4 regions of the Sorangium sp. So ce119 genome follow, and region 1 is predicted to be linked to each of the others. Evidence: predicted binding sites of a transcription regulator. Region 1 holds the regulator's gene; each other region holds the start of a gene.
The links. Region 1 encodes HrcA, which represses chaperone genes, less so after heat shock. Its sites were predicted from a motif close to GNTAGCACTCNCCNNNGGNGAGTGCTANC; they were not measured.

Region 2: the regulator HrcA is predicted to act here: its motif matches at 1,161-1,189, upstream of groES (co-chaperone GroES).
Region 3: the regulator HrcA is predicted to act here: its motif matches at 976-1,004, upstream of groES (co-chaperone GroES).
Region 4: the regulator HrcA is predicted to act here: its motif matches at 1,383-1,411, upstream of groES (co-chaperone GroES).

Annotation. Positions count from the first base shown of each region.
Region 1 is NZ_CP150310.1:14,262-16,459, reverse strand. Features, by position in the region: gene WME76_RS00055 (RluA family pseudouridine synthase) at 1-278, shown strand, start outside; gene hrcA (heat-inducible transcriptional repressor HrcA) at 271-1,314, opposite strand; gene WME76_RS00045 (extensin family protein) at 1,632-2,198, shown strand, end outside.
Region 2 is NZ_CP150310.1:6,610,680-6,612,877, forward strand. Features, by position in the region: gene groL (chaperonin GroEL) at 1-681, opposite strand, end outside; gene groES (co-chaperone GroES) at 715-1,005, opposite strand; gene WME76_RS24935 (hypothetical protein) at 1,349-1,654, opposite strand; gene WME76_RS24940 (LysR family transcriptional regulator) at 1,657-2,198, opposite strand, start outside.
Region 3 is NZ_CP150310.1:2,643,037-2,645,234, forward strand. Features, by position in the region: gene WME76_RS10150 (NUDIX hydrolase) at 1-97, opposite strand, end outside; tRNA gene WME76_RS10155 (tRNA-Glu) at 405-479, opposite strand; tRNA gene WME76_RS10160 (tRNA-Gln) at 519-592, opposite strand; gene groES (co-chaperone GroES) at 1,124-1,429, shown strand; gene groL (chaperonin GroEL) at 1,495-2,198, shown strand, end outside.
Region 4 is NZ_CP150310.1:7,533,876-7,536,073, reverse strand. Features, by position in the region: gene groL (chaperonin GroEL) at 1-951, opposite strand, end outside; gene groES (co-chaperone GroES) at 985-1,275, opposite strand; gene WME76_RS28345 (hypothetical protein) at 1,728-2,198, shown strand, end outside.

The DNA of each region.
Region 1 (2,198 bases):
GCGTGACGCTGGTCGCCTGCCGCCTCGAGACGGGGCGCACGCACCAGATCCGCATCCACCTCGCGGAGGCCGGGCACCCGCTCGTCGGCGAGACGGTCTACGTGCGCGACCACCGCGGGCCGAGGATCCCGGCCCCGCGGTTGATGCTCCACGCGGCCGAGCTCGGCTTCAGCCACCCGTCCGACGACCGGCCGATGCGGTTCCAGGCGCCGCCGCCCGCCGACTTCGACGAGGTGCTCGAGCGGCTCCGCCAGCCGCGGCAGAAGGGCGCTACTTGACCTTGCCGCGCGCCTCGCTCATCGCCGCGGCGGTCGCGTCGACGAGCGGCATCACCTTCGCGTAGTCCATCCGCGTCGGGCCGAGCACGCCCACGGTCCCGGCCACGCGCCCGTTCTCCATGTACGGCGCGGCGACGAGGCTGAGCTGACCTCCGCCCAGATCGCCCGCCTCGCTGCCGACGAAGACGGTGACCTCGCCCGCGCCCGCGGCGAGGGTCCGGTCGAGCAGATCGACGAGCTCCTCGCGCTCCTCGAGCGCCTTCATCAGCTTCCTGAGCCGGTCGACGTCGGCGTACTCCGGCAGATCGATGAGGCGGTTCTGCCCCTCGATGACGACCTCGCTCCGCCGCGTCACGTCGGCCGTCGCCTTGCTGCCGAGCTCGAAGGCGCGGCGCCTCAGCGCGTCGATCTGGAGGCGCTCGTCCGCGAGGCGGCGGGCGAAGAGATCCCGGATCTCGCCCAGCGTGCGCCCCTCGATGACGTCGGCGAGCAGGTTGTGGATCCGGGTGAGCTCCCCCTCGTTGATCGCCTCGCCGACCGAGATGAAGCGGTTCTCGACCGAGCCGTCGGCGAAGACGAGCACGGCGAGGATCTGCCCGGGCTTCGTCGGGATGAAGCGAAGCTGGGCGAGGGCGCGGATCTCCGCCCGCGGCGCCGCGACGACCGCCGCGGCGCCCGACAGCTCCGAGAGGTAGCGCCCCGTCTCGCGGAGCGGGTCGCTCGCCACCGTGTAGATCTCGGTGAACCGGGCGGTGAGCTCGGCCTGCTGCTCGGGGGAGAGCGACCGGAGCTCGACGAGCGCGTCGATGAACAACCGGAGCGCGCGATCGGTCGGGATGCGCCCCGCGGAGGTGTGCGGCTGGTGGAGGTAGCCGGCCTCCTCGAGATCCGCGAGCACGTTGCGGATCGAGGCGGCCGAGAGATCGAGCCCGTACTTCCGCGCGAGCGTCCTGCTGCCCACGGGGTCGCCGGTCGCGATGAACTCGGTGACCGCGGCGAAGAGGATCTTTCGAGCGCGATTGGAGAGATCTCCCATGTCAACTGCGTGCGGCGCGTGCGCGCGCCGCGGCGGCTACCTGGACCAGGGACTGCCCGGACCGGGAAGCCATGCGGACCGGGCCTTCGCTCCCAAACGTCAAGACGCGCGGGCGGGCGCTGGGCCCACGAATGCGCATGGGGTCTATTTTGAGGCGATCGCGCGGCCCGGTCAAATAGCGCGGTAGGATGGGCGCGGCCGCCGCGCCGGAGGCCGCGGTTCCCGCGGTTCCGGTGATTCCTGGTCGCCCGAGGTTCGCCCGGTGAACCTGGGCTCCCCGGGAGCGCGACGCGCGGCGACGCCACCCCAGCACAACGATGCCGTCCGCACGCCACGCCGCCACCGCCTGCGCGCTCGCCCTCGCGCTCGGCCCGCTCACGACGCTGCCGACCGCGCAGGGCAAGCCGAAGGTGAAGTTCCATCAGGACTGGGCCAGGCACCCGTCGGCGCGCTACGCGGCGATGAGCGCGGAGCAGTGCCGGGAGGCGCTCGCGCGGCGGAAGATCGCGTTCGAGCCGGTGCGGCGCGCGCCGGGCGTGCTCGCGCCGGTGCGGCTCACGCAGGGGGTCGGCGGCGTCCTGTACCGGACGGCGGAGCCGGCCCACCGGCGCGCGGACAACCCGAACGACGTCTTCGACTGCCGCCTCGCGCTCGCGCTCTCGGACTTCAGCCGGATCCTGCGCGTGCACGACGTCACCGAGGTGCTGATGTACTCGGCGTGGCGGCCTCCGTCGGCGATGTGGCCCGAGGGCAAGCTGGCGACGAGGCACCCCGGCGGGCTCGCCATCGACGCCTACCGGTTCATCAAGCGGCGCGTCGGCGACGCGTTCGCGGAGGAGTGGCTCGACGTCGAGCGCGACTTCGTCGGCAGGCGCGGCGCGCCG
Region 2 (2,198 bases), 5.1 Mb from region 1:
GATCTTCTTCTCCGAGATGAGGACATACGCGTCCTCCATGGTGCACTTCATGGCCTCGGGGTCGGTCACGAAGTACGGCGAGAGGTAGCCGCGGTCGAACTGCATGCCCTCGACCACGTCGAGCGTCGTCTCGAGGCTCTTCGCCTCCTCGACCGTGATCACGCCCTCCTTGCCGACCTTCTCCATCGCGTCCGCGAGGAGCTTGCCGATGGTGAGGTCGCCGTTCGCGCTGATGGTGCCGACCTGCGCGATCTCCTTCGCGTCCTGGGTCGACTTGGAGGCGCCCTTGAGGTGCGCCACGACGGCCTCGACGGCCTTGTCGATGCCGCGCTTGATCTCCATCGGGTTGTGGCCCGCGGCGACGAGCTTCGAGCCCTCGCGGTAGATCGCCTGGGCGAGCACGGTCGCGGTCGTCGTGCCGTCACCGGCGATGTCGCTGGTCTTCGAGGCCACTTCGCGCACCATCTGGGCGCCCATGTTCTCGAAGCGATTCTCCAGCTCGATCTCCTTGGCGACGGTCACGCCGTCCTTGGTGATCGTGGGGGAGCCGAAGCTCCGCTCGATGACGACGTTCCGGCCCTTGGGGCCGAGGGTGACCTTCACCGCGTCCGCGAGGGCGTTGACGCCCGCGAGGATCATGCTTCGGGCCGACTCGTTGTAGATGATTTCTTTGGCTGCCATGGTGCGAATCTCCTGGAAACGGTCTTGCCCGAATCAGCTCTCGATAACGCCGAGGATGTCTTCTTCACGGAGGATGAGGGCCTGCTCGCCGTCGATCTTGACCTCGTTCCCCGTGTACTTGCCGAAGAGGACGCGGTCGCCCTCCTTCACGTCGAGCTTGCGGACGGTGCCGTCCTCGAGGGTCTTCCCGTTGCCCACGGCGAGCACGATGGCCTCCGTCGGCTTCTCCTTCGCGCTGTCCGGGATGAAGAGACCTCCCTTGGTCTTCTCCTCCTCCTGCACGCGACGAACGATCACACGGTCCTGGAGCGGTCGGATTTTCATTCTGGTTCTCTCCGGGCGTGACTCACCGGTCACGACCTGACGTCGCTTCATCCCGTGCGTGCGCGGCGGCGCGCTCGGCCCCTGCTCCCCGGTCTCCCTGGGAACAGCTCCGGGCGCGCCTCTGCTGTCCGGCGGATGCTCGCGTTGGCTTGGGGTCTGGCACTCGCGAGATGTGAGTGCTAGCAAGAACGTCGCAATATACCCGGGGGCCTCGGGTTGTCCATCTCTAAGACGCATGACGTCGCCCGGGCGCGCGCGAGGGGCGCAAAGGGGGTGCTGCCAGGGCGCCGCGCCGCGAGCACGCGTCGGGGAACCGAGCGCGGGAGTGCCGCGGCGCCTGCGGTCAGTTCGTGAACCGGACGTTGTCCACGAAGTAGGGCCCCGAGCCTGCGTTCACGTTGAGCTCGATCGTCAGCGACACGTCGCTCGGCGACGCGTTCAGCGCGGTCACGGTCGGCGCCGCGAGCGTGAACGTGACGGGCGCGAACGCCTTCTTGTTGGCGGGGCTCAGGTTGGTCGTCCCGACGAACTGGTCATGGATGCCGGCGGACGGGATCGAGATCAGCACCTTCAGGGTCCCCAGCCAGGAGGGGTTGGGCTGGACGGGCGACGTGAAGAAGTCGAGCGTGAGCAGTCCCGCCTGGCGCACGCCTATCGTGAGGATCCATGCACCGAATTCGTGATATCGAGGAGCGACCGCACGAGCGGGTCCTTGTCGTCCATGGCGCGCCACACCGAGCGGCCAAGGATGACGACGTTGAGGTCCCGAACCCGCTTGAACACCACTCCGGCAAGGAGCGTCGACGCGGCGCTCTCGGGACACAAGCTGAGACCTTCGCCGCTCGCCACCAGCATGAAGATCACATCGCTGCTGGCCTCCTCGTGGGCGAGCTCGAGCGTGAGATCATGCGCCCGGAAGGCGGCGATGATGTCGTCGTGGAGGCGCGGGCCCTCCTTGCGCGGAGGCCAGAGAAAGCGCTCCTGCTTCAGGTCCGCGACCCTCAGCGTGCGCCGTGCAGCGAGGCGATGGCTCTTCGACATCACGACGCCGACGCGCTCGCGATACAGCACGCGGAAGCGGAAGAGCGGGTTGTCTTCCGGCGAATGGTAGCCGTACCCGACCGAGATCTTGCCATCGCGCAGCGCGGCGACCTGCTCCTCGCTCGGCAGCGGCCGAAGGCGTACCTCGACGC
Region 3 (2,198 bases), 2.6 Mb from region 1:
CGTCGCGGTGGACGAGCCTGCGCGCCTTGCGCACGCCGAGCGGCTTGCCGCTGCGATCGAAGACATCGAAGGGCTCGTCCCCGTCCTGCGCCGCCATGCGTCGAGGGTACCGCACCTCGAGCGGCGCGCCGTCCCTTGCTACCCCAACGAGTTCGGTGGTTCCGGCTGCCTCGTGTGTTCCTCGACGAAGCCGTACTTCATCAGGAAGAGGCGCGACGCGCAGCGCCGCCCTGGGCGCTCATCGCGCCGCAGGCGGCAGTCTCCCGAACGGATCAGGCAGCGTCGCTACCGGCGCGAAGGGGCGACACGGTGCGCTGCTGTGCCGAGGAGGCCAGACCGGCGGCGTCGTTCGGAACGTTCGAACGGCGACAGCGCGAGGGCTGGCAGGGAAAGAAAAGCCAGAGTGGCGATCCCAGCGGGAATCGAACCCGCGTTACCGGCGTGAGAGGCCGATGTCCTAACCGCTAGACGATGGGACCTTGTTCTGTCGAGATGGCCTACAGCAGAGCTGATCGGCCTGGCTGGGGGACAAGGATTCGAACCTTGATAGCAAGAGCCAGAATCTTGCGTCCTGCCGTTAGACGATCCCCCAAGGGGTGAGCGCTCTGCATCAGCGCCACGGGCCGCGGAATCTACTCGGGCTGCCCGGTATGTCAAGCGATGAAAATCGAGCCCGGCGAAGAAAGCTCCTCGGCGCCGAAAATCCGCTGCATTTCGCGCCTTTTCCGCCGAGCGTCACCCCGCCGGATCCACCCTGGCGCGCGCCGGCCCCTCGGGCGCCGGGTCCGTCCACCCCGACGGTGCCCCCCCTGGCCACCGCCCGCTTCACCACCGACGTTGCGCCCTCAGTTTCGGCTTCCCGGTTCCTCCAGAAATTGCCGTTTTTGTTTTCGAGGCGCAGCGCCGGCCGAAAAGTCGCGACTGTCTGCCGAGCGCCCTTGACGCGCCGGGAGCCTGATTTACTTTCGGCGCGGTTTTAGCCACCGGCCTAGGAGAGTGCCAAGCAACTGTGATCCCGGGCACTTAGCTCTCGTCGTGTGGGCGGAAGGCCCCGGCGGTGGGGGCGAGCGGGACCTACGGCGAGGCCGATGGTCAGTCAACCAGCCGAGGACGAGGAGCCACCATGAGAATCAGGCCGCTGCAGGATCGGATTGTCGTCAAGCGTGTCGAGAGCGAGACGAAGACCAAGGGGGGCATCATCATCCCCGACGCCGCGAAGGAGAAGCCGATCGAGGGGCGCGTCGTCGCCGTGGGCAACGGCAAGGTCCTGAAGGACGGCAAGGTCCGCCCGCTCGAGGTGAAGGTCGGCGACAAGGTGCTGTTCGGCAAGTACAGCGGCACCGAGGTGAAGCTCGACGGCGAGGAGCACGTGCTCCTCCGCGAGGACGACGTGCTCGCCGTCACGGAGTCCGCCTCCGCCGCGACGTGATCCGGATCAGGCAACCGAACGCAAGCGTTGCAGATGCGGCCGCGCGGCCGCGAGGGGATTGAGAGATGGCTGCGAAGCAGATCGTTTATAGCCGCGGCGCCCGCGCCGCGATCCTGAAGGGCGTGAACACGCTCGCCGATGCGGTCAAGGTGACCCTCGGGCCCAAGGGCCGGAACGTCGTCATCGAGAAGAGCTGGGGCGCGCCGGTCGTCACGAAGGACGGCGTCACGGTGGCGAAGGAGGTCGAGCTCGCCGGCAAGCTCGAGAACATGGGCGCCCAGATGGTGCGCGAGGTCGCCTCGAAGACGAGCGACAAGGCGGGCGACGGCACGACGACGGCGACGGTGCTGGCGCAGGCGCTCTTCGGCGAGGGCCTCAAGCTCGTCGAGGCCGGCCACAACCCGATGGACCTGAAGCGCGGCATCGACGCGGCGGTCGCGAAGGTCATCGAGGCGGTGCAGCAGGCCGCCAAGCCCACCAAGGACAAGGACCAGATCGCCCAGGTCGCCACGGTCAGCGCCAACGGCGACAAGGAGATCGGCCAGATCCTCGCCGACGCCATGGAGAAGGTCGGCAAGGAGGGCGTGATCACGGTCGAGGAGAACAAGCGCATGACGACGGAGCTCGAGACCGTCGACGGCATGCAGTTCGACCGCGGCTACCTCTCGCCCTACTTCGTGACCGACGCCGAGAAGATGACGGCGGTGCTCACGAACCCGCTCATCCTCGTCCACGAGAAGAAGATCTCGGCGATGGCCGACCTCCTGCC
Region 4 (2,198 bases), 4.2 Mb from region 1:
GAGATCGCTGATCGTGACGTTCTCGAGCTTGAGGCCGAGCTCCTCCGCGATCACCTGGCCGTCCGTCAGGGTCGCGATGTCCTTCAGCATCTCCTTGCGGCGATCGCCGAAGCCCGGCGCCTTCACGGCCGCGCAGTGCAGCGTGCCGCGGAGCTTGTTCACGACGAGCGTCGCGAGCGCCTCGCCCTCGACGTCCTCGGCGATGATGAGGAGCTGCTTCTGGCTCTTGGCGATCGCCTCGAGCACCGGGAGCAGGTCCTTCATGTTGGAGATCTTCTTCTCCGAGATGAGGATGTAGCAGTCCTCGAGGTTCGCCTTCATCGCCTCGGGATCGGTCACGAAGTACGGCGAGAGGTAGCCGCGGTCGAACTGCATGCCCTCGACCACGTCGAGCGTCGTGTCGGCGCTCTTCGCCTCCTCGACCGTGATCACGCCCTCCTTGCCGACCTTCTCCATCGCGTCGGCGAGGAGCTTGCCGATCGTCTCGTCGCCGTTCGCGCTGATCGTGCCGACCTGCGCGATCTCCTTCGCGTCCTTGGTCTGCTTGGCCGAGCTGTGGAGGTGCCCCACGATCGCCTCGACCGCCTTGTCGATGCCGCGCTTGATCTCCATCGGGTTGTGGCCCGCCGCGACGAGCTTGGAGCCCTCGCGGTAGATCGCCTGCGCGAGCACGGTCGCGGTGGTCGTCCCGTCGCCGGCGATGTCGCTCGTCTTCGAGGCGACCTCGCGGACCATCTGGGCGCCCATGTTCTCGAAGCGGTTCTCGAGCTCGATCTCCTTGGCGACGGTCACGCCGTCCTTGGTGACCGTCGGGGAGCCGAAGCTCTTCTCGATGACGACGTTGCGACCCTTCGGGCCGAGCGTGACCTTCACCGCGTCGGCGAGGGCGTTGACGCCCGCGAGGATCATGCTGCGGGCGGACTCGTTGTAGATGATTTCCTTGGCTGCCATGGTGTCTCTCCTAAGTTCCTGCTGTCGCCCGCGTCACTTCTCGATCACGCCGAGGATGTCGTCCTCGCGGAGGATGAGGTGCTCCTCGCCGTCGATCTTGACCTCGGTGCCCGAGTACTTGCCGAAGAGGACGCGATCGCCCTCCTTGACGTCGAGCTTCCGCACGGTACCGTCCTCGCCGACCTTGCCGTTGCCGACGGCGATGACCGTGCCCTCGATCGGCTTCTCCTTGGCCGTGTCAGGGATGTAGAGACCCCCCTTGGTCTTCTCTTCTTCCTTCACGCGCTGAACGATCACGCGGTCCTGGAGCGGTCGAATCTTCATGTTTGCGAATCCTCCGGGGACGAGCGCCGCGTCCCACGAGACGGCAGGACCCCGGCGGCCTGAACGAGCGGCCGCGAGATCCCATACGTTTGCAGCCTGGGCACTTTGCTAGCACTCGCTTCCGACGAGTGCTAGCGGGCGGCGCGGAAGATAGCCACCCCCTGGAGGGTGTCAAGCGCGGCTCCGCCCGGCGCTTCGCGCGTTAGCAGCCAGGCGCTGGGGTGGCTGTAAGTCCCGGAGATTGCAAGAGAAGTGCGGGGCGTGTAGCTGGGCTCGGCGGGGTCCGTCGGCTAAAGTGACCGTATGAGGGCGGAAATGCGGCAGCACAGCAACGCGACGCCCTCACGGTCTCCGGCCCGATGGAGGCTGACAGGACGTGTCTGGTTGACCTGAGCGCGCGGTGGCCCGGGTTACGTCGGTATCCAGGGCACCCGCGCAAGTGAGGTGCCCCCGTGAGCCAAGCGATCTCTGTGTCCCCGAGCATGACCCGCTATTTCCAGGAGGTTGTGGACGAGGCGCTCCGAGTTCGGAACGTCGCCGCGACCGAGGCGGCGTCGAGCTACCTCGTCGGTCTGCTCTGTGCTTTCGCTCACCCGGACGAGCACGCCGAGTCTGCCTTCAACCAGCCCCTGACCTTTCTGCTGCGCGACGCCCTGGAGGCCTCCGGGGCCGAGCGTTTCCGGCGGCTGCGCAACCTCGGCGACGGCGTGCTCTACGCGGTCGGCTTCTTCGGCGGCCATATCGAGCTCAAGGGAGTCGACCGCGGCTACGTGGTCGGGGTCGGCTCGACCGCCTACCACCATGCCGCCGCTATGCTGCGCCTCAACGCGCGCGTCGGCCAGGGCCCCGATGTTCTTTCGGAGATGGCGGAGAAGTTCGAGCGCTTCGCGGCCGTCCTGAACGACGTGGCCGACGGGACGCTC